Regions from separate parts of the Streptomyces sp. NPDC048254 genome, predicted to be linked through region 2. Evidence: riboswitches for the same ligand, from Rfam matches in the RefSeq annotation. Region 2 holds a riboswitch; each other region holds the start of a gene.
The links. A riboswitch is a leader RNA that binds a small molecule or an ion and turns the genes downstream of it on or off. The one in region 2 is predicted to bind cobalamin.
Positions count from the first base shown of each region.

Region 1: linked by a shared signal. The riboswitch ahead of ACGFZQ_RS46100 (cobalamin biosynthesis protein) and the one ahead of ACGFZQ_RS09210 (ribonucleoside-diphosphate reductase subunit alpha) in region 2 are both predicted to bind cobalamin.
Region 3: linked by a shared signal. The riboswitch ahead of ACGFZQ_RS35395 (CbtB-domain containing protein) and the one ahead of ACGFZQ_RS09210 (ribonucleoside-diphosphate reductase subunit alpha) in region 2 are both predicted to bind cobalamin.

Region 1 covers NZ_JBICZJ010000026.1:64,597-74,835, forward strand. Annotated here, with positions in the region: gene ACGFZQ_RS46070 (hypothetical protein) at 1-501, opposite strand, end outside; gene ACGFZQ_RS46075 (alpha/beta hydrolase) at 834-1,961, opposite strand; gene ACGFZQ_RS46080 (class II aldolase/adducin family protein) at 2,184-2,918, opposite strand; gene ACGFZQ_RS46085 (lysozyme) at 3,115-3,888, shown strand; gene ACGFZQ_RS46090 (inorganic phosphate transporter) at 4,063-5,325, shown strand; gene ACGFZQ_RS46095 (hypothetical protein) at 5,345-5,572, shown strand; cobalamin riboswitch at 5,713-5,855, shown strand; gene ACGFZQ_RS46100 (cobalamin biosynthesis protein) at 5,955-6,926, shown strand; gene ACGFZQ_RS46105 (cobyric acid synthase) at 6,923-8,458, shown strand; gene cobN (cobaltochelatase subunit CobN) at 8,455-10,239, shown strand, end outside.
Region 2 covers NZ_JBICZJ010000002.1:849,935-860,173, forward strand. Annotated here, with positions in the region: gene def (peptide deformylase) at 1-40, shown strand, start outside; gene cyc1 (epi-isozizaene synthase) at 334-1,419, shown strand; gene ACGFZQ_RS09190 (cytochrome P450) at 1,416-2,795, shown strand; gene ACGFZQ_RS09195 (helix-turn-helix domain-containing protein) at 2,835-3,800, opposite strand; gene ACGFZQ_RS09200 (hypothetical protein) at 3,894-4,136, shown strand; gene ACGFZQ_RS09205 (ribonucleotide-diphosphate reductase subunit beta) at 4,049-5,062, opposite strand; gene ACGFZQ_RS09210 (ribonucleoside-diphosphate reductase subunit alpha) at 5,062-7,428, opposite strand; cobalamin riboswitch at 7,553-7,685, opposite strand; gene ACGFZQ_RS09215 (GNAT family N-acetyltransferase) at 7,683-8,213, opposite strand; gene ACGFZQ_RS09220 (ATP-binding protein) at 8,396-10,239, shown strand, end outside.
Region 3 covers NZ_JBICZJ010000015.1:186,438-196,676, reverse strand. Annotated here, with positions in the region: gene efeB (iron uptake transporter deferrochelatase/peroxidase subunit) at 1-1,138, opposite strand, end outside; gene ACGFZQ_RS35445 (EfeM/EfeO family lipoprotein) at 1,135-2,331, opposite strand; partial or broken gene ACGFZQ_RS35440 (amidohydrolase family protein) at 2,461-3,509, opposite strand; gene ACGFZQ_RS35435 (MerR family transcriptional regulator) at 3,811-4,176, opposite strand; gene ACGFZQ_RS35430 (hypothetical protein) at 4,275-4,721, shown strand; gene sigJ (RNA polymerase sigma factor SigJ) at 4,929-5,795, opposite strand; gene ACGFZQ_RS35420 (carboxymuconolactone decarboxylase family protein) at 5,792-6,352, opposite strand; gene ACGFZQ_RS35415 (MarR family winged helix-turn-helix transcriptional regulator) at 6,363-6,728, opposite strand; partial or broken gene ACGFZQ_RS35410 (acyl-CoA dehydrogenase family protein) at 7,050-7,220, shown strand; gene ACGFZQ_RS35405 (enoyl-CoA hydratase/isomerase family protein) at 7,217-8,281, shown strand; partial or broken gene ACGFZQ_RS35400 (NAD(P)-binding domain-containing protein) at 8,278-8,562, shown strand; cobalamin riboswitch at 8,777-8,917, shown strand; gene ACGFZQ_RS35395 (CbtB-domain containing protein) at 8,954-9,175, shown strand; gene ACGFZQ_RS35390 (CbtA family protein) at 9,197-9,949, shown strand; gene ACGFZQ_RS35385 (hypothetical protein) at 10,204-10,239, shown strand, end outside.

The DNA.
Region 1 (10,239 bases), on a different contig from region 2:
GAGCTGCTCGACCGGGACGGGACCGGCGGAAAGCTGAAGGAAGGAGAGCACCTGGGGCATGGCCGAGACCACCTCGGCGACGGCGGCGGCCTCGAACTCCGCCGGCTCCGGATGGGCGAGCGACCAGGCGTCGAAGAGGGCGACCCAGCCGCGCAGCACGGCGCTGTCGTCGCGGTCCCAGGCGCGCAGGCGCCAGCCGGGGCGTGCGCTGTCGCCGTGCACCTCGACCAGGCCGGCGAGTCGGGCGGTGTCCCAGTCGGCGCGGATCTGAGCCGGGGTCAGGCCCAGATCGCCGGACGCGCGTTCGGCGGACGCCTCGGAGAGAGTGGCCTTGCCGTCGGCGGTCGCGCCGTCGCTGCCCGGCCCGAGGGCCGTGTCGGCCCAGTGGGCGACTCGGGCCGCTCCGGCCAGCCCGGACCGTGCCATTCTGGCCAGTTCGGCGGGGGCCGGGGTGCCCTCGGGGGGGCGGGGTGCGGGGCGGCGCGCGGGCCGCTGGTTCATCGCTCGGGGGGCGGCGGCCAGGGGTCGCGTTCGGACGAGTCGAAGCCTTGAGTCGCGCGGGATACGGGACGTCACGGGTGCAGTCTTCCGGTTGACGGTCCGAAAACCCAAACGGAATGTCACGGCGGGCGACGGGGCTGGCCAACGCACGGGGCCCGAGGGGAGGCGAGGAGACATGTTCAGGCCAGTGGTACGGCCTTAAACGGAACCCTCGGGACCGACTGGAATCGGGGCTTCCGACTTGCCTCGGGGCGCGGTCAGGGAGGTGCCGCGCGTGCGGAAAAAATCACATCACAGGTGTCATTTCATATGAGAGGAGACATCAGCGGGCATCACATCAAAGGCGTGAGGAATCGGCGCAGCCGCTCCTCGTACTGCTGGGGGTCGGCGTTCCACATGGCGCCGTGCGGGGCGTCCGGCACGGTGTGCAGGGCGATGCGGTCGGGGCGCCGGGCGGCGAGCCGGCGGGAGTACGTCCAGGGGGCCACCATGTCGTCCGGGCCGTGGACGATCAGGGTGGGCACGGTGAGCTGCTCCGGGTCGACGGGGTCACCGACGTGGTCGGCATGCAGGCCGGCACGGCCCTGCGCGGCGCGCACCGCGAGCGGCAGCAGCGGCTCGGGGGTGTGCCGGGCCTGGGCGAGGGCCCGCAGGGTGGCCTCCCAGCTGAGCACCGGCGAGTCCAGGACCAGCCCGGAGACGCGCTCGCGCAGCGCCGAGTGGGCGGCGGCGCGCAGCGCCATGGTGGCGCCGGTGGACCAGCCGTACAGGACGACGCGGCGGGCGCCGTAGCGGACGGCGTAGCGGATCGCCGCGTCCAGGTCGCGCCACTCGCTCTCGCCGAGGTGGTTCAGGCCGTCCGGGGGGCGCGGGGCGCCGAGGTCGCCGCGGTAGGCGAGGGCGAGGACGGGCAGGCGCCGGCCGTGCAGGAACCGCATGACGTTCATGGGGAGCTCGCGGGTGGTGCCGAGGCCGTGCACCGCGATCACCCAGGTGTCCCGGTAGCCGGGCACGAACCAGGCGGGCAGCGAACCGAGTTCGCCGGGCAGGTCGACGTCGGCATGTTCCAGGCCCAGGGCGGCGCCCGGGTTGCCGATGTGGACGTTGGGGGTGAGCCAGACCTTGTCGCCGGTTTCGAAGGTGCCGTGGGTCACCTGCTCCAGCCGCCGTACGACGGTGTCGGGGGTGTTCGCGGCGGACTCCAGGACGGCGCCGACGACCGCGTGCGAGCCGTCGCCGGCCAGGCCGTAGGTGCCGGGGCGCAGCGAGGCGAGGTCCCGGGTGAGGGTGATGCGGTCGGCCGCGGTGCTGTGCACGGTGAGCCGGGGCTCGGTGGGCAGGGGCCGGCCCGGCGGCGCCTTCAGCGCGGCGTCACTGGCGAACCGCCCCGCGGCCACGCCAGCCGCACCGGCGGCGAGTACGGCACCGACGGCGGCAGCCGTGACTTTGACTGGGCGCACCTGTCCAGTGTCGGGGCGGACCGGGACGGCGGCCAGTGGAGGCGGGGCCGTTTGTCGCGTGGGCGGAGCTTTCGAAGGGGGTGGGAGCGAGGTCGGCACCGCCGGAAACGTGCGGCGTGGCCTGGCGCCGGCCCGGCGGAAAGACGTCAGGCAGCGAGGTCGGGCGGCACGGAAGGAAGAAGATCGAGGAACGGGGCGAGAGGAAGGCTGCTCCGTCGACGCCTACCCCGTCTGCCGGCCGTACCCCCGCAGTCGCTCCCCCACCTCCGCCACCTGTTCCGGTGACAGCAGGGTCGGGGTCAGGCCGGGGACGGCGGACGCCGTCAGCCACAGGTGGCACATCCACTCCAGTTGGGCCGTGCGGTCGTAGGCCTGGGTCAGGGTGGTGCCGTAGGTGATCGTGCCGTGGTTCTGGAGGAGGCAGCCGGAGCGGTCGGTCAAGGCGCGGAGCATGTTCTCGGCCAACTCCTCGGTGCCGTATGTCGCATACGGGGCAACCCGGACGGCGCCGCCGAGCGCGGCGGACATGTAGTGGATCGCGGGAAGCTCGGGGACGAGCGTCGAGACGGCCGTCGCGTGGACGGCGTGGGTGTGCACGACGGCACCGGCGCCCGTACCGCCGTAGATCGCGAGATGCATCGGCAGTTCGCTGGTCGGGACCAGGGTGCCGAGGACCTGGCGGCCGGCGAGGTCGACGCCCGTCACGTCGTCGGGGGTGAGCCGGTCGTACGGCACGCCCGACGGTGTGACCAGCACGGTGTCGCCGACCCGGACCGAGACGTTGCCGGAGGTGCCGACGACCAGTCCGTCGGCCACCGTGCGGCGGGCGGTGGCGACGAGTTCGCGCCAGGCGCTCGCCTCCTCCGCACGTACATGCCGCCTTCGCGGCTCCGACACACCCTGTGCGCCGCCGCGTCCATCCCGTCCGTCACGCTCGTGCCGCTGTTGCTCAGCCATGGCCCGATCCTGTCAGGCAGCGCCCCAACCGGCTTGTACGGCAGGGCACTTTAGTTCGGACGTCCCGAATCCAGTAGAGCGCAAATGGACGCAAAGAGCCCTATTTCACGGCTTGGCCGAAGATCGCCGATCATACGCCGATCTTCCAATAATCTCTGGACGATTTTTCGTACACGTCGCCATTCCGGGGGGAAACATGGCCCGTGACCGCTCTCCGTCGCGCCACCACCGCCGCCACCGTCACCACGCCCGCGCCCTCGCGGCGGCCGTGGCCGCGCTCGCCCTCTCGTGGGCCGCGACCGCGTTCGCCGGGACGACGGCGTCCGCGGCGAGCCTGCCGAAGGGGCACGACGTCTCCTCGCACCAGAAGAACGTCGACTGGCCGGGCGCCAAGGCGAAAGGCGCCAAGTTCGTCTACATCAAGGCGACCGAGTCCACCACCTACCGCAACCCGTACTTCGGCCAGCAGTACAACGGTGCACGCGAGGCCTCAATCATGCGGGGCGCCTACCACTTCGCCCTGCCGAACAAGTCGTCGGGCGCCCGGCAGGCCGCGTACTTCGCGAGCCATGGCGGCACCTGGACCGCGGACGGCTGGACGCTGCCGCCCGCGCTCGACATCGAGTACAACCCGTACGACAAGAAGCACAAGTGCTACGGGCTGAGCCACTCCACGATGATCAAGTGGATCAAGTCCTTCAGCGACGAACTGAACCGGGAGACCGGTCAGCGGCCGGTGATCTACACGACCACCCACTGGTGGAACCTCTGCACCGGCGGCAGCAGCGCCTTCGCCGCGAACCACGCCCTGTGGATCGCACGCCACGGCTCGGCGGACGCGGGAGCACTGCCGGCCGGATGGTCGCACTGGACCTTCTGGCAGTACGACAACAGCGGCAGCCTGCCGGGTGACCAGAATCTCTTCAACGGGTCGGCGAGCCGGCTGAAGGCGTTCGCCAAGGGCTCCTAGCCAAGGGGCGACCGGGCCGCCGGACCGGAAACGGGACGGCGGCCTCGCCCGTGCCCGCACACGAATACCCCGAAGCCGATCACAGACACCACAGAGACCACCTCAGTTCACCTTCCGTTCACTCAGATTGCCTACGGTCCAACGGCCGATGACCTCTATAGATTGTCTGGGTAAATGGAAAGCTTCTCGCTGATCCTCGCGATTGTGGTGGTGACCGCACTCGCGTTCGATTTCACGAACGGTTTCCACGACACCGCCAACGCGATGGCCACGACCATCTCGACCGGCGCGCTCAAGCCCAAGATCGCAGTGGCCATGTCCGCCGCGCTGAATCTGGTGGGCGCCTTCCTCTCCGTGGAGGTCGCCAACACGATCTCCAAGGGCCTCGTCGACGAGAACGGCATCCGCCCCGAGGTCATCTTCGCCGCCCTGGTCGGCGCGATCCTCTGGAACCTGGTGACCTGGCTGGTGGGCCTGCCCTCCAGCTCCTCGCACGCCCTGATGGGCGGTCTGATCGGCGCCACCGTCGCCTCCGCCGGCTTCGGCGCGGTCCACGGCGACGTACTGGTCACCAAGGTCCTGCTCCCCGCGGTCGCCGCCCCCGTCGTCGCGGGCCTCGCGGCGATGCTCTCCACCCGCCTGTCGTACGCGATCGGCAAGAACGCCGAGAACGCAGAGGACGCAGCCACCCGCAAGGGCTTCCGCGCCGGCCAGATCGCCTCCGCCGGCCTGGTCTCCCTCGCGCACGGCACCAACGACGCGCAGAAGACGATGGGCATCATCACCCTCGCGCTGATCGCGGGCGGCTCCATCGCCCCCGGCTCGAACCCTCCCACCTGGGTCATCCTCTCCGCCGGCCTCGCCATCGCGCTCGGCACCTACATCGGCGGCTGGCGGATCATCCGCACCATGGGCAAGGGCCTGACCGACCTCCGGCCGCAGCAGGGCTTCGCCGCCCAGACCAGCGCGGCCACCGCCATCCTGGCCTCCTCCCACCTCGGCTTCTCCCTCTCCACCACGCACGTCGTCTCCGGTTCCGTGATGGGCGCGGGCCTGGGCCGCAAGGGCGGCACCGTCCGCTGGTCCACCGCGACCCGCATGATGATCGCCTGGGTGCTCACCCTCCCCGCGGCCGCGCTGGTCGGCGCGCTCGCCGAGTCCGTGACCGACCTCGGCGACTGGGGCACAGCGGCCGTCGCCGTCTTCCTCGTCGCCTCCAGCGCCGCGATCTGGAAGCTCTCCCGCCGCGAGGTCGTGGACAGCGCCAACGTCAACGACACCGACGGCACCGAGCCGGCCGGCGTGGTGACCGCGGCGATGGCCGCCGTGACCCCGCCGCCCGCGGGCCCGGTGACCGACGACCTCACCGCCACGATCCTGTCCCCCGCCCCGTCACCCGCGCCGGTCACCGCCACCGACCCGGCCGCGACCGTCTGACCCCCGAGGAAGAACCGACATGAACATCGACTGGGCAGCCATCGGCTCCGTCTTCGGCGTCAGCCTCGTGGTCACCGTGGGCATGGTGGCCCTCTTCACCCTCGGCATCAAGGGCCTCTCCGCCCGTGAACGCGCCACGGCCCAGGGCAACTCGGCGGCCCTGGCCGTGACCGCCGCCTACCTGTGTTTCGCGGCCTGCGCGGCCGCCGTGGCCTACGGCATCCACCTGATCGTGGCCAAGGCCTGACCGGGCCGGCCGCTCGCGACCGGCGAAGGCTCCTCCCCGACCCGCTCGGGAGGAGCCTTCGGCATGCCCCACAGGCCCCGCCGGCCCACCGGTGTGGGCCTTCCCACACACTCCCCTCGCAGGTCAACGGCAAGTTGACGGCTCTTCCGGGGGCGTGGTGGACTTCCGGAGCCAAGTACGGCGGCAAGAGAGGAAGCCGGTGCGAATCCGGCGCGGTCCCGCCACTGTCACCGGGGTAGCAATCCCCGGGAGCCAGGAACTCTCACCGCCGGTCTCGTCGAACCAGGGCGTGGACACCCTGAGTGAGGACATATCGCCATGTGCGGCTGCCGTTCGAGGTTGAGTACCCGGCTCCTTCCCGCCCCCGCGGCGGGCTGAGCCGATGGGTGCCGGTCGCGTCTTCGCGTACGGCGCCGCCGCCGGCCTTCTCGGCGATCTGCTGCTCGGCGATCCGCGCCGGGGGCATCCGGTCGCCGCGTTCGGCCGGGCGGCCGGGTCCGTCGAACAAGTGCTGTGGCGGGACCACCGCGGGTGGGGCGCACTGCACACCGCGGTGTGCGCCGGCGGCGCCGTGACTCTGGGTGCCCTGGCCCAGCGGCTCGTACGACCGTCCACCGCCGCGGCCGTCGCGCTCACCGCGACCGCCACCTGGGCCGTCGTCGGGGGCACTTCACTCGCCCGGGAGGCCGGTGCCATCGGGCGCGCCCTGGAGGCGGGGGACGTCGAGGCCGCACGGGCCCGGCTGCCGCATCTGTGCGGAAGGGATCCGCAGGCCCTGGACGCCGACGGGATCGCCCGGGCGGTCGTGGAGTCCGTCGCCGAGAACACGAGTGACGCGGTCGTGGGTGCGCTGGTGTGGGGGGCCGTGGGCGGGGTGCCGGGGCTGCTCGGGTTCCGGGCCGTCAACACCCTGGACGCCATGGTGGGCCACAAGTCGGCCCGGTACCGGCGGTACGGGTGGGCCTCGGCGCGGCTGGACGACATGGCGGGGTGGCCCGGGGCGCGGCTCACCGCCGTACTGGCCGCCGTCGCCGGAGATGACACCAAGGGGGCCGTGCGGGCCTGGCGGTCCGACGCGGCGAAGCACCCGAGTCCCAACGCCGGGCCGGTGGAGGCGTCGTTCGCGGGGGCGTTGGGGGTACGGCTCGGCGGGACCTTGTCATACGGCGGGCGGGTCGAGCACCGGCCGGTGCTGAACGGGGAGGGGCGTGCGGTGGAAGTCGCGGACATCGAGCGGGCGGTGCGGTTGTCACGGCGGGTGGGGTGGCTGGCGTGGGGGGTGAGTGCGGCCGGGGCCCTGCTGCGAGGGCAGCGGTCGCGGTCGGCCGTGCGGCTCCCGGGGAGTTCCTCATGAACAACGGAGGTCTCCTCGTCGCCGGTACCACCTCCGACGCCGGCAAGAGCGTGGTCACCGCCGGTATCTGCCGGTGGCTGGTGCGGCAGGGCGTGAAGGTCGCGCCGTTCAAGGCCCAGAACATGTCCCTCAACTCCTTCGTCACGCGCGAGGGCGCCGAGATCGGGCGGGCGCAGGCCATGCAGGCGCAGGCCTGCCGCATCGAGCCGACCGCGCTGATGAACCCCGTGCTGCTCAAGCCGGGCGGCGAGCAGAGCAGTCAGGTCGTGCTGCTCGGGAAACCGGTCGGCGAGCTGAGTGCGCGCGGCTACCACGGCGGGCGGCAGCAGAAGCTGCTCGGGACCGTGCTCGACTGTCTCGCCGAGTTGCGGGGCACGTATGACGCGGTGATCTGTGAGGGGGCGGGCAGTCCGGCGGAGATCAACCTGCGCCGGACCGACATCGTGAACATGGGGATCGCGCGCAACGCGCGGATTCCGGTGCTCGTCGTCGGCGACATCGACCGCGGGGGCGTGTTCGCCTCGTTCTTCGGCACCGTCGCCCTGCTCTCGCCGGAGGACCAGGCCCTGGTCGCCGGGTTCCTCGTCAACAAGTTCCGCGGCGACGTCTCCCTGCTGGAGCCGGGCCTCGACATGCTGCACGGCCTCACCGGGCGGCATACGTACGGTGTCCTCCCCTTCCAACACGGGCTCGGGATCGACGAGGAGGACGGGCTGAGGGTCTCGCTGCGCGGGACCGTCCGGGAGTCGAACACGGCCCCGCCCGTCGGCGCGGACGTGCTGCGGGTCGCCGTCTGCGCCGTCCCCCTGATGTCCAACTTCACGGACGTGGACGCGCTGGCCGCCGAACCCGGTGTCGTGGTGCGGTTCGTGGACCGGCCCGAGGAACTCGCCGACGCCGATCTCGTCGTGCTCCCGGGGACCCGGGGGACGGTCCGGGCCCTGGACTGGCTGCGGGAGCGGGGGCTCGCGGAGGCGCTGCGGCGCAGGGCCGCCGAGGGGCGGCCGGTGCTCGGCATCTGCGGTGGCTTCCAGGTCCTCGGCGAGCACATCGAGGACGAGGTCGAGAGCCGGCGCGGGCAGGTGGCCGGTCTCGGGGTCCTGCCCCTACGGGTGCGGTTCGCCCGGGAGAAGACCCTCACCCGGCCCGTCGGCGAGGCCCTCGGCGAGCGGGTCGAGGGGTACGAGATCCATCACGGGGTCGGTGAAGTGACCGGCGGGGAGGCGTTCATCTCCGATGACAGAGGGCACAGCCTGGACGGCTGCCGGGTCGGGCAGACCTGGGGTACCCACTGGCACGGCTCCCTGGAGTCGGACGGTTTCCGGCGGGCCTTTCTGCGCGAGGTGGCGGCCGCCGCGGGCCGCCGGTTCGTGCCGGCCCCCGATACCTCGTTCGCCGCGCTGCGCGAGGAGCAGCTCGACCGGCTCGGCGACCTGATCGAACAGCACGCGGACACCGACGCGCTCTGGCGGCTCATCGAGTCGGGCGCGCCGCAAGGACTGCCCTTCATTCCACCGGGAGCGCCCGCATGAGCACTGTGTTGTTGTTGTCGACCGCCGACACCGATCTGCTGGCGGCCCGGGCCGCCTCCGGTGCCGACTACCGGATCGGCAATCCGACGCGCGTCGATGTCACGGAGGAGCTGCCCGCGCTGATCGAGGGCGCGGACATCGCCGTCGTACGGCTGCTCGGCGGCAAGCGGGCCTGGGAGGACGGGCTCGCTGCGCTCAGGGCCGCCGGGATCCCGACCGTGCTCCTTGGCGGCGAGACCGTGCCGGACGCCGAGTTGATGGCCGAGTCGTCGGTGCCGGCCGGTGTGGTCGCGGAGGCGCTGCGCTACCTCGTCGAGGGCGGGCCCGCGAACCTCCTTGAACTGTCCCGGTTCCTGTCCGACACCGTGCTGCTGACCGGCGAGGGGTTCGCCGAGCCGCAGAAGATGCCCGAGTTCGGGGTGCACGGCTCGTACGGGATCCGGGCCGGCCGCCCCACGGTCGGGGTGCTCTTCTACCGGGCCCACGAACTGAGCGGCAACACCGCCTTCGTGGACACCCTGTGCGACGCGATCGAGGCGCGGGGCGCCAACGCCCTTCCGGTGTACTGCGGTTCGCTGCGCGGTGCGGACGCCGGGCTGTACGAGATCCTCGCCGGGGCCGACGCGCTGGTCGCCACCGTGCTGGCGGCCGGCGGCACCCACGCCTCGCAGGCCTCGGCCGGCGGTGACGAGGAGGCCTGGGACATCGGGGCGCTCGCCGATCTCAACGTCCCGGTGCTGCAGGGCCTCTGCCTGACCTCCTCCCGGCAGGCCTGGGACGAGTCCGACGCCGCCCTCTCCCCCATGGACGCGGCGATGCAGGTCGCCATCCCGGAGTTCGACGGCCGTCTGATCACCGTGCCGTTCTCCTTCAAGGAGCAGGGCGACGACGGAGCCGACGTCCCGGTGTACGTCGCCGACCCCGAGCGGGCCGGACGGGTGGCCGGGATCGCCGTACGGCATGCGCGGTTGAAGCACATGCCGAACGCCGACAAGAAGCTCGCGCTGGTCTTCACCGCCTATCCGACCAAGCACTCGCGCGTCGGCAACGCGGTCGGGCTCGACACCCCTGCCTCGGCGGTACGCGTGCTGGACGCGCTGCGGGATGCCGGGTACGGGGTCGAGGGACACCCCGACAACGGGGACGAGCTGATCCACCGGCTCATCAACGCCGGTGGCCACGACGTCGAATGGCTCACCGAGGAGCAGCTGGCCGCCGCGCCCGCGCGGGTGCCGCTCGCCGACTACCGGGCGTGGTTCGACAAGCTGGACCCGGACCTCAGGGCAGGCATGCTGGAGACGTGGGGCGAGCCGCCGGGCAGCCTGTACGTGGACGGCGACGACATCGTCCTCGCCTCCCTGCAGTTCGGGAACGTCGTCGTCATGATCCAGCCGCCGCGCGGCTTCGGCGAGAACCCGATCGCGATCTACCACGACCCGGACATGCCGCCGTCGCACCACTACATGGCGGCCTACAGGTGGCTCGAAAACTCTTTCGGCGCGGACGCGGTCGTGCACATGGGCAAGCACGGCACGATGGAGTGGCTGCCCGGCAAGGGACTCGGGCTGAGCGCCGGCTGTGCGCCGGACGCGGTCCTCGGCGAGCTGCCCCTGATCTACCCGTTCATCGTCAACGACCCCGGCGAGGGCACCCAGGCCAAGCGGCGCGGGCACGCCACCGTGGTCGACCATCTGGTCCCGCCGATGGCCCGTGCCGACACCTACGGCGACCTGGCCAAGCTGGAGCAGCTGCTCGACGAGTACGCGCTGGTCTCCGACCTG
Region 2 (10,239 bases):
CGAGAACGAGCCCCGCTACCCCGTGGTCGCCAACGACTGAGACGGACAAGGGCTGTTGTGACGCCTGGTCGGGACTGCCCCGGCCAGGCGTTCGTCATGTTCGGTCAGACTCGCTCACCTGTCCGTCGTACATTCGATCCTTTGTGCGCCACTAGCGAACCCTGACCAGTCACACAAGGGGAGATTCTCGGCATGCCGGGGTAGTGAATGGAGCAAATCCGTTCCCAGACCGGTCAGTTGTGGTGCTGAATGGGATGTGCGGGGATACGCAACGGCGCACGCCCGGCACAGCGGGAGGGGCGTGCGCACCTGGCGGCTGAGAGGGGTTTGTTCGTGCACGCTTTCTCACACAGCACCACATCGACGCCGACGGCGATCGCGGTTCCACCACAACTCGCCCTGCCCGTCATCGAGGCCGAGTTTCCCCGGCAACTGCATCCGTATTGGCCGCAGCTCCAGGAGAAGACCCGCCTCTGGCTGCTGGAAAAGCGGCTGATGCCGGCGGACAAGGTGCAGGAATATGCCGATGGCCTTTGCTACACCGACCTGATGGCCGGGTACTACCTGGGCGCGTCCGACGAGGTGATCCAGGCGATATGCGACTACAGCGCGTGGTTCTTCGTCTGGGACGACCGGCACGACCGTGACGTGGTGCACGGCCGGTCCGCCGACTGGCGAAAGCTGAGGTTCCGTTTGCATGCGGCCCTCGATGCCCCCCTGTACCATCTGCACCACCCGGACACCCTGGTCGCGGGGTTCGCGGACAGTGTCGCCCGGCTGTACTCGTTCCTGCCGGGGGCCTGGAACCAGCGGTTCGCCCGGCACTTCCACGAGGTGATCGAGGCGTACGACCGCGAGTACCGCAACCGCACCACGGGATACATTCCGAGGGTCGAGGAGTACCTCGCCCTGCGGCGCCTCACCTTCGCCCACTGGATATGGACGGACCTGCTCGAGCCGAGCGCCGGGACCGAACTCCCGGACGCCGTGCGCAAGAATCCGGCATACCGCCGTCCGGCGCTGCTCAGCCAGGAATTCGCCGCCTGGTACAACGACCTCTGCTCGCTGCCCAAGGAAATAGCGGGCAATGAGGTGCACAATCTCGGAATCAGTCTCGTCACCCATGAGGAAATGAGTCTGGAACAGGCGGTCGAAGAAGTCAGGCGACGCGTCGAGGAATGCATCAGCGAATTCCTGGCCGCCGAGCGGACTGCTCATCGGTTCGCCGAACAGCTCGACGACGGCACCGTGCACGGAAAGGAACTCGGTGCCGCGGTCCTGGCCTGTGTCGCCAATATGCGGAACTGGTTCAGTTCCGTCTACTGGTTCCACCACGAATCCGGCCGGTACATGGTCGACAGCTGGGACGACCGGTCCACGCCCCCGTACGTCAACAACGAAGCGGCAGGTGAGAAATGACCGTCGAGTCCGTGAAGCCCGCGACCGCGGAGGCTTCCGAACGCGGTGAACTGCGCGAACCGCCCCTGGCCGGGGGCGGTGTGCCGATACTCGGCCACGGCCGGCAGCTGGTCCGCGACCCGCTGGCCTTCATGTCCCGGCTGCGCGCCGACGGCGACATGGTGCGCCTGCGCCTCGGCCCCAAGGAGGTGTACGCCGTCACCACCCCGGCGCTCACCGGGGCCCTCGCCCTCAACCCCGACTTCATCATCGCAGGCCCGCTCTGGGAGTCCCTGGAGGGACTGCTCGGCAAGGAGGGCGTGGCCACCGCCAACGGGCCCCGCCACCGCCGCCAGCGCCGCACCATCCAGCCGGCCTTCAACCTCTCCGCGATCCCCGACTACGGGCCGATCATGGAGGAGGAGGCACACGCGCTGACCGAGCGCTGGCAGCCCGGCGACACCGTCGACTGCACCTCGGAGTCCTTCCGGGTCGCCGTCCGCATCGCCGCCCGCTGCCTGCTGCGCGGCGAGTACATGGACGAGCGTGCCGAGCGGCTCAGCGTCGACCTCGCGAGCGTGTTCCGCGGTATGTACCGGCGGATGGTCGTACCACTCGGCCCGCTGTACCGGCTGCCGCTGCCGGCCAACCGCGAATTCAACCGGGCGCTGGCCGATTTGCATCTCCTCGTGGACGAGATCGTCGCCGAGCGTCGGGCATCTGGTCAAAAGCCGGACGATTTGCTGACAGCATTGCTGGCGGCGAAGGACGAGAATGGCGAGCCCATCGGGGAACAGGAGATCCACGACCAGGTCGTCGCGATACTCACCCCCGGCAGCGAAACTGTCGCTTCCACGATCATGTGGCTGCTCCAGGTCCTCGCCGAACACCCGGAACACGCCGAGAAGGTACGGACCGAGGTCGAATCCGTGACAGGAGGTCGACCGGTTGGATTCGAGCACGTTCGGCGGCTCACGCACACCAACAATGTCGTCGTCGAGGCGATGCGTTTGCGGCCCGCCGTATGGATATTGACGCGGCGCGCCAAGACCGACACCGAGCTCGGCGGCTATCGCATTCCGGCGGGGGCCGACATCGTCTACAGCCCCTACGCCATCCAGCGCGACGCCGAGTCGTACGACGCGCACCTCGACTTCGACCCGGACCGCTGGCTTCCGGAGCGGGCCCGGGAGGTGCCGAAGTACGCCATGAGCCCCTTCAGCGTCGGCAACCGCAAGTGCCCCAGCGACCACTTCTCCATGACCCAACTCAGCCTGATCACGGCGGCGTTGTGCGCCAGGTACCGCTTCGAACAGGTCCCCGGGTCCAACGACGCCACCCGGGTGGGCATCACGCTGCGGCCGCACCGGCTGCTGCTCACGCCCGTGCCCTGGTGACCGGCCGATCGGCGGGTGACTCCTGATACCGGCGCGCGCTCAGGCGGCCTCCGGGCCCCGGAACGCGCGCCGGTAGGCGTTCGGCGTGGTGCCCAGCTCCTTCACGAACTGGTACCGCAGCGCGGCCGCCGTACCGAAGCCGGCGCGGCCCGCGACGGCGTCCATCGTCTCGTCGGTCCCCTCCAGCAACTCCTGTGCCAGCAGCACCCGTTGCCGCAGGATCCAGCGGTACGGCGTGGTGCCGGTCTCCTGCTGGAAGCGGCGGGCGAAGGTGCGCGGGGCCATCAGGGCGCGGGCGGCCAGCTGCTCGACGGTGACCTCCTCGTCGAGATGCTCCGCCATCCAGGCCAGCACCTCGCCGACCGTGTCGCAGGGGCCCTCCGGCAGCGGGCGTTCGATGTACTGGGCCTGGCCGCCGTCCCGGTGCGGGGGCACCACCATCCGCCGGGCGATCTTCTTGGCGACCTCGGGGCCCTGCTCCTTGCGGACGATGTGCAGACAGGCGTCGATACCGGCCGCGGTGCCCGCCGAGGTGATCACCGGGTCCTCGTCGACGTACAGCACGTCCGGCTCGACCCGGGTGCGCGGGAAACGGCGGGCCAGCAGCTGCGCGTGCCGCCAGTGCACGGCGCACCGCCGCCCGTCCAGCAGCCCGGCCGCGCCGAGGACGAAGACGCCGGAGCAGACGCTGAGCACCCGGGCGCCTCGGTCCACCGCCCGGCGCAGCGCGTCGAGCAGCTCGGGCGGGTAGCCCCGCTCGACATTGGAGTCCGAGGCCGGCACCGCGATCAGATCGGCCTCCTCCAGCCGGTCCAGGCCGTACGGCGTGGAGACCGTCAGGCCCGGCACATGGGTACCGAGCGACGGCCCCTCCGCCGAGACCACCGCGAAGTCGTACACCGGCAGCCCCTCGTCGGAGCGGTCGAGGCCGAAGACCTCGCAGACCACCCCCAGCTCGAAGGGGTGTACACCGTCCAGCAGCACTGCCGCCACGTTCTTCAGCATGCTGCCAGTGTGCCTCGCCGCTGGCAGTAATTCGAGGGTGTGTGGCAGTGCTGCCACTCACGGTAAGGAGCATTCGGCGCGAGAGTGGTGTCCATGAACGGAAACCAGATCGAAGGTCTCGTCGGAATGGTCCTGGTCCTCGGCATCCTGGTCCTCATGACCCTCCCGTCCGTGCTCGGCGTCCTGCGCGACAGGCGCATCGACCGGCAGATCAGGGAGGCCCATGAGGACCGCGGGGAGCGGGAGACTCAGAAGTCTTCGTCCAGGTCCACGGTGCCCTCCACCGCGACCTGGTACGCGGACGGACGCCGCTCGAAGAAGTTCGTCAGCTCCTGAACGCCCTGCAGCTCCATGAAGGAGAACGGGTTCTCCGAGCCGTACACCGGAGCGAAGCCGAGGCGGCCGAGCCGCTGGTCGGCGACGCACTCCAGGTACTGGCGCATCGAGTCGGTGTTCATGCCGGGCAGGCCGTCACCGCACAGGTCACGGGCGAACTGCAGCTCCGCCTCGACGGCCTCCCGCAGCATGTCGGTGACCTGCTGCCGAAGCTCGTCGTCGAAGAGCTCCGGCTCCTCCTTGCGGACCGTGTCGACCACCTCGAACGCGAAGCTCATGTGCATCGTCTCGTCACGGAACACCCAGTTGGTGCCCGTGGCGAGGCCGTGCAGCAGACCCCGGCTGCGGAACCAGTAGACGTACGCGAAGGCGCCGTAGAAGAACAGGCCCTCGATGCACGCGGCGAAGCAGATCAGGTTGAGCAGGAAGCGGCGGCGGTCGGCCTTGGACTCCAGGCGGTCCAGGTTCTCCACCGAGTCCATCCACTTGAAGCAGAACTCGGCCTTCTCCCGGATGGAGGCGATGTTCTCCACCGCGGCGAACGCGGCCGTGCGGTCCTCCGGATCGGGGAGGTAGGTGTCCAGGAGGGTCAGGTAGAACTGGACGTGCACGGCCTCCTCGAACAGCTGGCGGCTCAGGTACAGCCGCGCCTCGGGGGAGTTGATGTGCTTGTACAGCGTCAGCACCAGGTTGTTCGCCACGATCGAGTCACCGGTCGCGAAGAAGGCGACGAGCCGGCCGATCAGGTGCTGCTCGGAGGGGCTGAGCTTGGCGAGGTCGGCGACGTCCGAGTGGAGGTCCACCTCCTCGACGGTCCAGGTGTTCTTGATGGCGTCCCGGTAGCGCTCGTAGAAGTCCGGGTAGCGCATCGGGCGGAGAGTCAGCTCGAAGCCCGGGTCGAGCAGGTTCTTGTGCTGGGTGGTCATTACTGGCAGGCCTCGCAGGACTCGGGGTTTTCCAGGGAGCAGGCGACCGCGTCTTCGGGAGCCGTCTGCTGGGCGGGAACGGTGGCTTGGGCCTGCGCGGCGCGGGCGATCCGGGTCGCCGGGCGCGAGCGCAGGTAGTACGTCGTCTTCAGGCCCGACTTCCAGGCGTACGCGTACATCGAGGAGAGCTTGCCGATGGTCGGCGTCTCCAGGAACAGGTTCAGGGACTGGGCCTGGTCCAGGTACGGGGTCCGGGCCGCGGCCATGTCGATCAGACCGCGCTGCGGGATCTCCCACGCCGTGCGGTACAGCGCCCGTACGTCCGCCGGGATCCACGCGAAGTCCTGCACCGAGCCGTTGGCCTCGCGCAGCGCCTCCCGGGTGCGGGCGTCCCAGACGCCCAGGTCCTTCAGCTCCTGCACCAGGTAGGAGTTGACCTGGAGGAACTCACCGGACAGTGTCTCGCGCTTGAAGAGATTCGAGACCTGCGGCTCGATGCACTCGTAGACACCGGCGATCGAGGCGATGGTGGCGGTGGGCGCGATGGCCAGCAGCAGGCTGTTGCGCAGGCCGGTCGTCGCGATCCGCGCGCGCAGCGCCGCCCAGCGCTCCGGCCAGGTGAACTCGACGCCGTAGTGGTCGGGGTGCAGCACACCCCGCGCGGTGCGGGTCTTCTCCCAGGCCGGCAGCGGTCCGTTCCGCTCGGCGAGGTCGGCGGAGGCCTCGTAGGCGGCGAGCATGATCCGTTCGGCGATCCGGGTGGAGAGCGCCTTGGCCTCGGCGGAGTCGAAGGGCAGCCGCAGCTTGAAGAAGACGTCCTGCAGACCCATGGCACCGAGGCCGACGGGACGCCACTTGGCGTTGGAGCGGCCCGCCTGCTCGGTCGGGTAGAAGTTGATGTCGACGACCCGGTCCAGGAAGGTGACCGCGGTGCGGACGGTCTCGTCCAGCCGCTCCCAGACGATGTCACCGGCCGCGGTGTCGACGAACGCGCCGAGGTTCACGGACCCCAGGTTGCAGACCGCCGTCTCGCCGTCGTCCGTGACCTCCAGGATCTCCGTGCAGAGGTTGGAGGAGTGGACGACATGGCCGGGGGTGGCCGTCTGGTTCGCGGTCCGGTTCGCCGCGTCCTTGAAGGTCATCCAGCCGTTGCCGGTCTGCGCGAGGGTGCGCATCATCCGGCCGTACAGGTCACGGGCCGGGATGGTCTTGCGCGCGAGCCCCTCGGCCTCGGCCTTGCGGTAGACCGCGTCGAACTCGTCGCCCCACAGGTCCACCAGCTCCGGCACGTCGGCCGGGGAGAACAGGGACCACTGCCCGTCGGCGTTCACCCGGCGCATGAACTCGTCCGGGACCCAGTGCGCGAGGTTCAGGTTGTGCGTACGCCGGGCGTCCTCACCGGTGTTGTCGCGCAGCTCCAGGAACTCCTCGATGTCGGAGTGCCAGGTCTCCAGGTAGACCGCGGCGGCGCCCTTGCGCCGGCCGCCCTGGTTCACCGCGGCCACCGAGGCGTCCAGGGTCTTCAGGAACGGCACGATGCCGTTGGAGTGCCCGTTGGTGCCGCGGATCAGCGAACCGCGGGAGCGGATCCGGCTGTACGAGAGACCGATGCCGCCGGCGTGCTTCGAGAGCCGGGCCACCTGGTGGTAGCGGTCGTAGATGGAGTCCAGCTCGTCCTTCGGGGAGTCGAGGAGGTAGCAGGACGACATCTGGGGGTGCCGGGTACCGGAGTTGAAGAGGGTGGGGGAGGAGGGGAGGTAGTCGAGCCGGCTCATGAGCCGGTAGAGCGCGGCGACTTCGGCCAGGGCGCGGGAGGTGTCGTCCTCTGCCAGGCCGGCGGCGACGCGGAGCATGAAGTGCTGGGGGGTCTCGATGACCTTGCGGGTGATCGGGTGCCGGAGCAGGTAACGGCTGTGCAGGGTGCGCAGGCCGAAGTAGCCGAAGCGGTCGTCGGCGTCCGGGTCGACCAGGGCGTCCAGGCGGGCCGCGTGCAGGCGCACGAACTCGGCGGTGCGGTCGGCGATGAGGCCCTCGCGGTGGCCGACGGCGACGGACTCCGTGAAGGACGTCACGCCCTGCGAGGCGGCCTCGGCGCGGATCGAGACCGTCAGCAGCCGGGCGGCGAGCCGGGAGTAGGCGGGGTCCTCGGAGATGAGGCCGGCGGCCGCCTCGGTGGCCAGCTCGCGCAACTCCGACTCGTCGGCCCGCGCGGACCGGCCGCGCAGCGCGGCGGCGGCGACCCGGCCGGGGTCGGCGTCGGGGAGGTCGGCGGTCAGCTCGGTCAGGGTCCGCAGCAACGCGGTGCCGGGGCCGTCCTCGTCCACAGAGATGGTCGCTGAAGCCGGTTCGGCTGGCGCGATGGTCACGTGGGGCTCTCCCTCGCTCGGCACGGGGCCTGGCGGAGGGCAGGAGGCAGCACACGGGCGCACGCACGCGTGTCGCGTCCCCGGCCCACTCCACGAGGCCCGGACGTCAGAACACCCGGGCCGGACGGCCGGGTGTGCTGTCGGCAGGTCCTCGGACTGACACTTGTGCACAGATATGCGCAAGTACACCGTTGCGGGACAGTTCCGGATTCGCACCGGATTCCCCTGCTGCGACAGCGAGCATGAGCATACATCTAGTGCCGGGTCGCGGTGTCACCCCCACATGTTGTGTCGCGGTGGTGTCGGAGTGTCAGCTCGTAGGTGAGGAGAGTGATGTCGTCCAGGTGCGGCACGGGATTCCAGTCCCGCTCGGGTGTGCGGACGAAGCCGAGGCGTTCGTAGATCCGGTGGGCGGTGTGCATGCTCCGCTGGCTCGACAGGACGACGGCCGTGCAGCCCTCCGTGGCCCGCGCGCGGTCGACGCAGGCGCGGACGAGGGCCTCGTGCGCGACCGCGAGCGCCCTGATCTCGGCCTCGCCGGGGCGCGCGATGTCGGCGATCGGGCCGGGACCGGCGACGAAGGTGACTCCGCCGAGGAGTCGCTCGCCGTCCACGGCCACGAGCACCTCGGCGGCGGCCGCCCGGTGTGCCACGTCCTTCAGCACGGGCAGGTACTCGTCGCCCTCGCCGTAGTCGAGGAGGCCGTCCTGGAGGTAGGCCTGGGCGGTGATCTCACCGAGGGGTCCGTATTCGGCCGGGTCCGCGGGCCGGATCGTGATGTCCATGGTGCCGAGTCTGCCGGAGGGCTCCGACCACGTGCTCCCGGTTTTCCAGGGGGTGTTCCGGCCCTGTCCGGCGGTGGGGCAGCCGAGTTGCGTGGTGCGACGGTAGTGCTTCCATGGAGTTAGGTGCCCGCGGGTCCTCCGTGCCGAGAGCTGGTCTCGGAAGGCTCGGAAGGAGAGGCGCCATGTCGAGAATCGTCCGTCACCCGCCGGGCAAGGTCCGGCCACGCAGTGCGCCGATGGCGACGCTGGACGCGAGGCGGGCGTGGCGTCGGCTCCGGCGGTTCTTTCTGGGGCACTGGCACCGTCTGACCATCTGGCTGGAGGCCCGCCGTAACACCACCCGCTCCAAGAACTGGCGTCGGTGGTGGTCGTACACCAATCTGAACCGGGTTGTCTGGCTGACCTTCCTGGTTCTGCTCCTCGCCTGGGTCGGTGAGGGGTTCTGGATCCTGTTCACCCACCGTACGACCGCCTTCGAGCAGTGGCGGCACAGGTCCGAGGACGGGTTCGACGCCGTCGTGCGATTCGTCGGTCCGCTCCTTGCCGCCTCGGTCGCCGCGGCGGTGTTCCTGTTCTTCTGGTACCACTGGACCAAGGGGCGGTATCTCGCCAAGGCGCGCAACGAGCCGCGCAGACTGGTGCGCACCGCGGGGCCGGACATCTCCGAGGTCGTGGGCCGCGAGGAGCTGGCCCGGGTCATCGCCCAGCGGCTGCGGCAGCGCGAGACCCGCAGGCCGTATCTGCTCGTCGGCGGTATCGGCACTGGGAAGACCGCCGTTCTGGTGCGGCTCACCGAACTGCTGGCCGAGCAGCATGCCGTTCCCGTGCCGATCCGGTTGCGGGACGCCACCGGCGGAGACCTGAACTTCGAGCGCATGGCCAGGGAGCGGTTCGCCGAGGAGGCGCCCCGGGGCATTCTGGCGCGCGGCAAGAACGACCGGGTCTGGCACCAACTGCTCGCCGACGACAAGGTGGTGGTCATCGCCGACGGCCTCGAAGAGGCGGTGCTCGACGAGAGATTCCAGGAGGACCGGGACAACATCATCCGCAAGGCCATCGAGTGTGCCCACGAGGAGAAGCTGCCGCTCGTCATCGCGTCCCGCCCGCACAGCCCGCTGGAGAGCACACCCGCCGCGATAGTGGAGCTCGAACCGCTGAGCGAGGAGGAGGCGTTGCGCTTCGTCGAGGCCCGGGTCCCGGAGACCGACGAGCGCCGCGTCGACTGGATCGTGGAGACCGCGGAGGTCACCGAATCGCCCATCTACCTCCAGATCGCCCGTGAACTGCACCACCACGGCGGCCTGGAACGCGACCGTGTGCACAACCGTGCCCATCGGCTGGACACCCGGAGCTGGGACCGCAGCACACTGCGGCTGTGGCTGCTGGAGACGTGGGACCGTTCCGTGCGCGAGGGCCGGCTGCGCGAAGACGTCGAGCTGAGCCCCCAGGAACGCGACGACACCGTCGAGGTGGTGTCCGCGCTCGCATGTATCGGACTGCTCCAGGACAGGCTGGAGGTCGGCTTCACCGAACTGCTGGGCGAAGACGTCCACCCCGGTCCGGCGCGGCGGACATCGGCCCGCGCGGACCATCTGTGGGCCATGGCACGCCGTTTCGACCGGTACGGCAAGCGCGGGAACACCTTCTCCGAGTGGCACCGGGAACAGATCTGGAACACGCTCTGCGACCGTCTGAGCCCCAGGGAGAGCAAGCGTCTGCGCGAGGGCAACATGGGCCAGTGCCAGATCGCGCTCGCCCGTTTCGCGGCCAACGCGAGCAAGCTGCGGCTGGTGGAGGGCTTCGAGAAGAGGGTCCGCTTCCCGCACAGCACCTTCCAGGCCTACTTCGGCTTCCGCATGCTGAGTCACCTCGGCGAGCACGACGCCGGCGAGTTGATCGAGCTGGCGCTGCGGCCGCCGGGCCCCAGCCGCGAGCTGCTCATCGCGCTGGTGCTGCTCTCCCGTCGCCGGGCGGCGGAGCTGTCGGCCAAGGGAGGCAGTGTCGGAGCCGAGCTGAGGAAGTACCA
Region 3 (10,239 bases), on a different contig from region 2:
GCGGTTCGCCGGCCAGCCGCTTCTGCACGGTCTCGAATTGCCGTGCCAGGTCCTGCTGGTAGCAGCTGAACAGCAGACCCATGTCGAGGTTGCCGTTGCTGTCCATGCCCCGGTCGTAGTTGTAGGCGCGGCGCAGGATCCGCTGCTCGGCGGTGGCCGTGGTGCGCGGGTTGGCCAGCCGGATGTGCGCGTCCAGCGGGATGACGTCACCCTTGGGGTCGTCGGCGTAATCAGGCGTGTCGTGCTCGGCGTCGCCGTCCAGGGGCGCCCCGGACTCGCGGGACCGGCCGAACATCCGCTCCTGCTCGCTGAGCGAGACCCGGTCCCAGAACTCCACCAGCATGCGGATCAGCCGCACCACCTGGTAGCTGCCGCCGACCGCCCACTCCGGCTCGCCGGAGTCCGCGCCGACCCACACCAGCCGGTCCATCTCCCGGGCGCTGCCGGTCTCCGGGTTGGCGGTGCCGTCCTTGAAGCCGAGCAGGTTGCGCGGGGTGCCGGACGGGCGGGGCGGGCTGGTGAAGCCGTCCAGCCGCCAGCGGACCTGCATGCCGCCCCGGGTGTGCCGGGCGATGTCGCGCAGTGCGTGCAGCACGGTGTCGGTGTCGTCCGCGTGCAACTGCAAACTGAGGTCGCCGTGGCACCACTCGGGCCGGAGGTCGTCGTCCGGGAAGGCCGGCATCGTGGTCAGCCGACGGGGCCTCAGTCTCCCGAGCCCGTACCGGTCGTCGAAGAGCGAGGCGCCGACGCCGACGGTCACCGCCAGCGCACCCGACGGCAGTTCCTCGCCGAGGACACCGGAGTCGGCGGGCGGCGCGGTGACGCCCACCGGGTCGGGGGTGCCGCCGGAGGTGAGGAAGCGGGCGCGGTCGGTGAGCGTGCGCAGCAGGTCGGTCAGCTCGGCGCGGTTCCCGGCGGTCACGTCGAGCGAGGTGAAGACGGTCGTCCGGCGCGGCGCCGCGATCGCGGACCGCTGACGGGCGCCGTGGAAGGGTGCGATGGCCGGCGTTGCCGTGGTGGCGTCGGTGATCGGGGCGGCCGCGCCGCCGGCGGCCAGTCCCGCGCCCGCGAGCGCCGCGCCCCGCAGGAAGCCACGGCGGCCGACCCCGCCCTTGCCCGTCGTCTCGTCGGTGCTCACACCGTCCTCCGTGGATCGCACAGGGTCGCCACCGACGCCAGCCGTTCCACCAGGTCCCCGAGCGCCGCGTCGACGTTCTCGCGCTGCCGGTGGCTCAGCCGCCCCAGGGGTGTCCAGGTGCCGTCGTGCTCGAAACCGTCGAGCGTCTTCCCGACCCGGTCCAGTTCGCTCTCCAGAGCCGGCAGACCGGCGTACCGCGTGGCCAGCAGCGGGTGCAGCCGGGACATGACCTGCACCGTGCCGTCGAGGTTGGCGCGGGCGGTGGCGAGGTTGCTGCCGCTGCCGTAGTCGGTGCGGCCGGTCAGCTCGAACTGCACCGTGTTCTCCAGGATCTCGTGCGCCCGCAGCCCCAGCTGGGCGGGGTCCATCCGGGTTCCCGCCCAGTCGTCGCGGAGCGCGGTCACCGCCTTCACCAGGTCGGCCGCCGGGCCGCGCAGGCCGTTCGCGGACTCGCCGTGCCACAGGCCGTACTCGACGCGGTGGAAGCCCGTGAAGTCCTTGTCGTGCACCCCGCCGGGCAGGCCCGCGTCCGTGCCGTTGATGGCGCCGTCCGCGTCGCCGAAGGCGTCGTACGCAGCGCCCAGCCGCTCGTACTCCAGGTGCGCCGGCAGCCAGTCGGCGCGGGCGGCGGCGAGGTCCCCGCCGTCGATCGCGTCCCGCAGGGTCGTCGTCAGCCGGACGACGTCGGACAGGCCGCTGCCGATCCACTTCTGGTAGGCGAGCGCCGGCGGGATCAGGTCGTGCTCGGTGACCGGGGCCGCGGCCGGTCCGCTGCGCCCCGTGGTGATGCGGACCGTGGGTCCGGTGACGGCGTCGGCGTCGTCGGGGACGCACTTGAACGCGTAGGTGCCCTTGCCGAGACGGACGGTGAGTTCCCGGGTGGTGCCGGGGCCGATGTCCTCCACCTCGCCGTAGACGGCCTGGCTCTTCGGGTCCTCCAGGAGGACCTCGGCGGGGCCGTCGGTCGGGTTGCGCAGGTCGAAGACCTGGACACCAGGGGTGGGTGTGCGCCAGCCCCGGCCGCAGCGGCTGGCGGACACCTCCACCGCGGTGTGCGGCAGGGCGGCAGGGGCGGCGTGTGCGGGGCGCGAGTCGTGTGTGAGCGCCAGGGCTCCCGCCACCAGGCATACGACGGCGACCGCGACGACCGCCCAGGGACGCAACGACCTCCAGCCGAGGCCGGACAACACCATCCCGAGCTCCCGGGTTCGTACCGTTCGTGATCGCCTCATGCTAGGCAGCACTTCGCACTCGAACGGCCGTCCAGGCAAACCCATGACCAAGAGTTCCCTGCCGGTTCACCGGACCTCCCGAGGAGCCCCTCAGTCGGTGCCGGGCTGGACCATCCTGAAGAAGGCGCGGGCACCGGCGCGCTGCACCGACCGCCGCAGCCGCGCCGGGAGCGGACGGGAGACGGGCGCGAGGGCGGGGACGCCGGCCAGGCGGGGGAAGAGGGCCTCGGCGTTGGTGCGGTTGACGGCGGCGAGGATGCCGGGGCCGACACCGGTGTCGAGGCCGTTGGCGAAGTACTGGCCGGCCGCGGCGGGCGCGAACGGCCAGTCGCTGCCGAACAGCACGTGCCCGGGGCGGGCGAAGGCGAGCAGGGTGGGCAGGGCGGCGGGGCTGGACGAGAGCGCGGTGTCGCAGTAGAAGCCGCGGAAGTCCCCCAGGATGTCCAGGGGGCTGCGCCCGGTGTCGGCGGCGAGGGCGACGGCCATCCGGTGCGAGGCGTACGGCACGAAGCCGCCCGCGTGGCTGAGGACGAACCGGATCCGCGGGTACCGGCGCACCACACCGTTGCGCACCAGGAGATAGGCGGCCCGGGTGGTGTCGAGGAGGAAGTCCGCGGCGAACGGCGGGATGCCGTCGACGGCCGGCCCGGGCAGTTCGGCCGGGTGGACGAAGGCGACGGCACCGTGCTCGTCCAGCACCCGCCAGAGGGCGTCCTGGCCGGCGGCGCCGAGGTAGTCGCCGTCGGTGTTGGCGAGCAGGGTGACGCCGTCGGCGCCGAGTCCGGCGAGCGCCCGTTCGGCCTCCTGTGCCGAGGCCGGCGTGTCCGGCAGGGGCAGGGTGGCGAACCAGCCGAAGCGGCCGGGGTGCTCGGCGGTGAGCGCGGCGGAGAAGTCGTTGAGCTGCCGGGCCAGGCCTGCCGCCGCCCCGGGTCGGTGAGGAAACCGGTGCCCGGGGTGGAGGCCGACAGGATCGCCGTCTCGGTGCCGAGCAGATCCATCGCCTCCAGGGCCGCCTCCGGGCTCCAGTCGGGCAGGGCGCGCCCGCCCGCCTCGGTGATCCCCTGCCCGGTCAGGGCCTTCCGGTAGCCGGGCGGGATCAGGTGCTGGTGGACGTCGATCCGGCGCGGGGTGCTGGTCAGGGGGCTGCCCTTCCCGTCGTCACGGCACTGGAACGTCCCTGACGGCCTCCCTGCCGTAGCGGATGTTCCAATTGGAGCAGACGCTACATCAGCGAGCCGAGGCAAGAGCGACACGAGGTGCCCAGGTGAGTGGGACCGGGGCCGTGAGCAGAGCCATGGACAGCCCGTACGACGTGGCGGTGATCGGGTACAGGCCCACCGGGGTGACCGCGGCGAACCTGCGAGTGCCTGTCCCGGGCCCGTCGACGCCTCAGGGAACCCCGGTCGCCGTCGGTCTCGGCGGGCTGAGGGGAGCGGCCTCTCAGCCCGCCCGCTCCGCCGCCCGCAGGGGGCATCCGGTGCCGACGCGCGCCTCGAGTTCGGTCCGCAGGGCCGCGAGTTCGGCCATGCGCGCGTCGACGACCCGGATCTTCTCCTCGAACAGTGCGGACAGCGCCTCGGCCGAGTCCGGCGCGTCGCTCAGCTCCTCGAAGTGCCGGCCGATCTCGGCCAGTGAGAAGCCGAGGGTCTGCGCGGTACGGACGTAGTGCAGCCAAGGCACCGTCTCCGGCGGGAAGTCGCGGTAGCCGTTGGCCAGGCGCCGGCCCGTGACGAGGCCGATCTTCTCGTAGAAGCGAATGGTGTCCTTGCTCAGGCCGGCCTGCGCGGCCAGCTCTCCGATACGCATGACCCTCCGCCGGACTGCCGCGCTGGGACTTGACGTTGGACAGTACTCCACTGTTTAGCGTGAGGCGTCGCTGCCACGAATCGAGCAGGAGCCCCCTCATGATCCGTCTCGCCGCCCCCACCCACCCCGCCTATCCGCGGGTCGTCCGTGCGAGCGCCTGGTACGACCTCGTCGTCACCGTGGGGTTCGCGACCCCCTGGACCTATGCGCTCGTGCACGACGGACTGTCGTCGCTGGGGGACACCCTCGGGCTGGGCGTGCTGCCCGCCCTCGACCCGATGCAAATCCTGTACGCGAACCTGATGGGCTCGGTCGTGGTGGTGTGGGCGCTCCTGCGGATCATCGAGCCGCTTCCCGCGCACGGCCTGTTCGACGGCGTGGCGCGCGTCCAGTTCGCCCTGTGGCAGGCGTACGCGCTGGGCCACGGAGCCACGCGCCTGCTGTGGCTCTTCCTCGTGGTGGAGGTGGCGTTCGGTGTCGCCCAGCTGTGGCCATGGCGGTGGACCCGGCGGACCGGCCTCGTCTCCTGCCCTCGGCTGCCATGAACGCCATCGCGGATACGACGGCCGTGGGACGCGAGGGCGTCGAACGGATGCTCCGGGACACCGTGATCCTCTACGAGGACGGGACCCCTGACGATCCACCTGGTGGGGGACGTGCGCCACCATCTGCGTGCGTAGTCTCCATGGGTCCATGGGCCGGTGTTCCCGGTGTTCCCGGCGGGCGGTGCCGTCCGCCGGGAACACACCGGCCTAGCGGGTGAGTTCGGCCGGCTCGTCGAGTCGCGTCAGCTTGCTCGGGTTGGCCACCGCGTGGATGCGGACGACGCGGCCGTCCGCCACCTCGACGCTCACCGCAGCCAGTCGGCCGCCGACCTCGATCCGGCCGGCGGGCGCGCCGTTGAGCCAGACCGGGGACACCGTCCGGTCCGGCCGGGCGAGCAGCGCGGCCACGAGCTCGGCGCCGTGCACCGGGGCGGTCGCGGCACCGGCCTGTCCACCGCCGTCGGCGATCAGGACCACGTCGGGTGCCATGACCTCCATCAGCTCCTGCACCCGCCCGGTGCGCAGCGCGGCCAGGAACCGCTCCACCACGGCACGCTGTTCCGACCGGCTCACCCGGACCCGGGGCCGCCGGGCCGCCACATGCTCGCGGGACCGCCGGGCGATCTGCCGTACCGCGGCGGCCGACTTGCCCACCGCCTCGGCGATCTCCCCGTACGGCACGTCGAAGACCTCGCGGAGCACGAACACCGCCCGCTCGGTCGGTGCCAGCGTCTCCAGCACGGTGAGCATCGCGATCGAGACGCTGTCCGCGAGTTCGACGTCCTCGGCGACATCGGGACCGGTCAGCAGCGGCTCCGGCAGCCATTCGCCGACGTACTCCTCACGGCTGCGGGACAGCGTCCGCAGCCGGTTGAGCGCCTGGCGGGTGACGATGCGGACGAGATACGCCCGCGGGTCCCGCACCCGGGACCCGTCGACGTCGGCCCATCGCAGCCAGGACTCCTGGAGCACGTCCTCCGCGTCGGCCGCCGACCCGAGCATCTCGTAGGCGACCGTGAACAGCAGACGGCGATGGGCGACGAACAGGTCCTCGGGGGCCGAGCCGGCCGTCATGCCGTCGCGGCGGGCTGGGCCAGCGGGATCGCGCAGGCGTCGGAGAAGCCCTGCGAGCCGACCCCGTTCGCCACGTTCGCCCTGGTCGCCAGGTTGACATAGGCGATGAACGCGGTGAGCTCGACCATCGCCGGCGCGCCGAGCCGGTCCAGCAGGCCGGCGTACATCTCGTCGGTCACGGTCGGCGGGGTGTTCGTCATGGCCTCGGCGTACTCCATCACGTCCCGCTCCGGTTCCGTGAAGACGTCCGCCTCCCGCCAGCGCGGTACCTGGCTGGCCTTGACCAGGTCCAGGTTCCCGTTCTGGGCCTGGAAGTAGCCGACGTCCAGGCACCAGCTGCAGCCGACCTGCGCGGCCACCGCCATGTGCGCGAACGACTTGAGGCTCGCGTCGGCCCGGTCCCAGGCGCCGACCTTGCCGCCGAACTCCAGGTTGTCCTGCGCGACCTGGGGGCTGTGCCACAGCACCTCGACGTTCTCGGGCACGGCACCGAGCTGTTCGACCATGTTCTCCTTGAGCCCGGCCGGGAGCTCGGCCTTCGGGATGCGCAGCGTCACGGTGTTCTCCTCATGCGTTGCCGGTATGCGTTGCCTGTTCGGCATGAAGACACCGCCCGGAGCGCGGATGTGACAGGGGCCGGCCCGGGGGCCCGCCGGCGTCGTCGGTCGCCGCCAGGATCCTGCGGCCGATCTCGTGCAGCTGGCGCACCTGCGCCCGGGTCAGCGGGTCGAAGACCAGTCGGCGTACGGTCGCGACGTGCGCCGGTGCCGAGTCCGCGACCTTGGCCCAGCCCGCCTCCGTCAGCGTTGCCACGGTGAAGCGGCCGTTGTCCGGGTCCGGCTCCCGGCGCAGCCAGCCCCGGTGCTCCAGGCGCTTGGCGACATGGGAGAGCCGGGACAGCGACCCGTTGGCGAACAGCGCCAGTTCGCTCATCCGCAGGGCACGGCCGGGCGCCTGACCAGCACACCGGCAAGGGCGAGCCAGGACGGTGTCTCGTCGTCGGTCAGCCGGCGCGGCTCGGGAGCGACCATGGGGAAATCCTAGCTTTACGCCTCAAGTGACCCTACCGACGGGTCGGTTGACGCTTTCAACCCGAAAGGATCCGGCTTCGACCGGTACCCGCACCGCGCGGTCCGCGGACGGCACGCCCGACGAACCGCCCACCGCGGCCCCGCCTGGGCGACCCGCGACACCCTGGACGGAGCAGGACCCGGGCGTTGCTCAGACGAAGGTCGTCGACAAGGACGGCCCCGGGGGTACGCGGTCGCCGACCGCGCGCTCCGGCTGCACGGCGGCTACGGCTACCTCAGCGCGTACGGTATCGAGAAGATCGTCCGTGACCTGCGGGTCCACCAGATCCTGGAAGGAACCAACGAGATCATGCGCGTCATCGTGACCCGCGGCCTCTTGGAGGCGTTCGGATGAGCGACGTCCTGCTCCACACCGCCGGCCGGGCGGCCCACCTCACCCTCAACCGGCCCAAGGCACTCAACGCCCTGTCCCACGCCATGGTGCTCGACATCGCCGAGGCACTCACCCAGTGGGAGCACGACCCGGCCGTCGAGACCGTCGTCATCACCGGCGCGGGGGAGCGCGGCCTGTGCGCGGGCGGTGACATCCGGAGCATCTACGAGGACGCCCGCGCCGGGGACGGCAGTGCGTCGGCGGAGTTCTGGCGCGACGAGTACCACCTCAACGCCCGGATCGCCCGCTACCCCAAGCCCTATGTCGCGATCATGGACGGCATCGTCATGGGCGGCGGTGTCGGCGTCTCCGCGCACGGCAGCGTCCGGATCGTCACCGAGCGCTCCCGGGTCGCCATGCCGGAGACCGGGATCGGCTTCGTCCCCGACGTCGGCGGGACCTATCTGCTCGCCCTCGCCCCGGGCGAACTGGGCACCCATCTCGCCCTGACAGGGACTCAGATCGGTGCCGCGGACGCCCTGTTGTGCGGACTCGCCGATCACTGGGTCCCGTCGGACAGGATCGAGCGGCTGATCGCCGACCTCGCCGACCGGCCGGTGCACGAGGCGCTCACCCGGCAGGTGCGACCGGCGCCGGAGGGCGAACTGGTCCGCCACCGGGAGTGGATCGACGCCTGCTACGCCGCCGGCACGGTCGAGGAGATCGTCCGGCGGCTGCTCGCCCACGGCGACCCGGCGGCGAAGGAGGCGGCGGAGACCCTGCTGTCCAGGTCGCCGACCGCCCTGAAGGTCACCCTGGCGGCGATGCGCCGGGCGCGGCGGCTCGGCCCGCTGGAGCGGGTCCTCGACCAGGAGTACCGCGTCTCCTGCGCCGCCCTGTCCGCCCCCGACCTGGCGGAGGGCATCCGCGCCCAGATCATCGACAAGGACCGCAACCCGCGCTGGTCCCCGGCCACCCTCGCCGAGGTCACCGACGCCGACGTCGAACGCTTCTTCGCTCCGCTCGGCGAGCGCGAACTGGGTCTCGCCGGACCCGGCACCACCCCGGAGGCGGCCTGGTGAGCCGTACCGTCGCGTTCATCGGACTCGGACACATGGGCGCCCCCCCATGGCCGCCAACCTCGTCAAGGCGCGCCATCGGGTGCGCGGATACGACCTCGTGGTCACTTACCGGCCCCGGTCTTGAGCCCGCCGCCCGCCCCGGCACCCTCTTCGTCGACTGCTCCACCATCGACGTCGCCGACGCCCGCACCTCCCTGACGGCCAAGGCCCTGGGACCGGCCGCCGACGCCGTTCGCTCAGGCGGATTGCACGCCGAACTCGGACTGCACGCCGCCGAGTTGTACGCCTCCTGTGCCGAACGCAAGGGCCGTACCGCCCTGCTCACACTCAACCGGCCGCAGGCCCTCACGCGCGCAACCGCCGGCCAGAAGGACGGCATGAGCGCCCTCGTCGGCAGACGTCCCGTCGAGTTTCGTCACCGCTGACCCAGCACGCCCAGAACCGGCCACCAGGCGCGAGATGAAGATCACGCCTGGTGGCGCGGTCTTGGCCGTGCTCCTGACACGCGGTACGGTCTGTCCGATATCGACGACGCCAGAACGGAAGCCGGTGGGAGTCCGGCACGGTCGCGCCACTGTATGCGAGAGCCCCCGGGTGCTCGTGAGTCAGACCCGTAGCCGTCGTCCAGTGCACCACCGAGATGGGACGCGAACTCCCAGAGGAGGTTCTGCCATGGCGCAGACCGTCGCGCAGCCGACAGCCACCACCCCCGTCATTCCCGCCAAGCTGCCGCTGAGTGCGATAGCTCCCTGGGCGGTCTTCTTCGGCATCCTCATGCTCATCCTGCTCTACTTCGTCGGCGCCGAGCAGGGCGCCACCTCCGTGTTCAACGGCACGGACGTCCACGAGTGGGTGCACGACGCCCGCCACCTCCTCGGCTTCCCCTGCCACTGACGTAAGGGACGCCGCACGCCCATGAACTCCGCAACGGTAAGAAACCTCCTGGTGCGGGGCATGCTCGCCGGCCTCGCCGCCGGCGTGCTCGCCCTGGTCGTCGCCTATCTCCTCGGTGAGCCGAACGTCGACAAAGCGATCAGCTTCGAGGACGCCCACTCGCACGAGCACGAGATGGAGGTCGTCTCCCGCTCCCTCCAGTCCACCGCCGGCCTGGCCACCGGTGTGCTGCTCTACGGGGTCGCTTTCGGCGGCATCGCCGCCCTCGCCTACTGCTTCGCCCTCGGCCGCGTCGGCCGCTTCTCGCCACGGGCGACGGCGCTGCTGCTGTCCGGGTGCGCGCTGTTCGCCGTGTACGTGGTGCCGTTCCTGAAGTACCCGGCCAACCCGCCGTCGGTGGGCGACCCGGACACCATCGGCAAGCGGACCACGCTGTACTTCCTGATGATGGTGCTCAGCGTGCTCCTGGCGGTCGCCGCGACCATCCTGGGCAAGCGGCTCCGGCCGAGCCTCGGCACCTGGTGGGCGACCGTGGTCGCGGTGGCCGCGTTCGCGGTCGTCATCGGGCTGGCGTACCAGTTCCTGCCGACCATCAACGAGGTACCGACGGACTTCCCGGCCACCCTGCTGTGGCGGTTCCGGCTCTCCGCGCTGGCCATCCAGCTGGTGCTGTGGGGCGGATTCGGCCTGCTCTTCGGCGAGTTGGCCGAACGGCAGCTCAACCCCAGGCCGGCGAAGGCCCCGGCCGGGCGGACGGTTCCCGCCGCCCACTGAACGATTCACGTCACGCGAGGGCCCTTCGGAACCATCCGGGGGCCCTCTCGCGTTCTCCGGGAACCGACCCAGCAGGCGAGGACGAGCAAGGCGAGGAGCGGAGGACCCGAGTGGCCAGACACCCTCAGCCACGCCGCATCACCCTCGGCGGTCACGAGGCCGTCGCCCTCACCGTCCGCGAGTACGAGTAACTGATCGCCAGCCGCTGGCAGATCGGCGGTCAGAGCGCCCGGGTACGGGTGCTCGCCCAGCAGGTGAAGCGGACCGAACGGCTTCTGAACGAGTTGGAG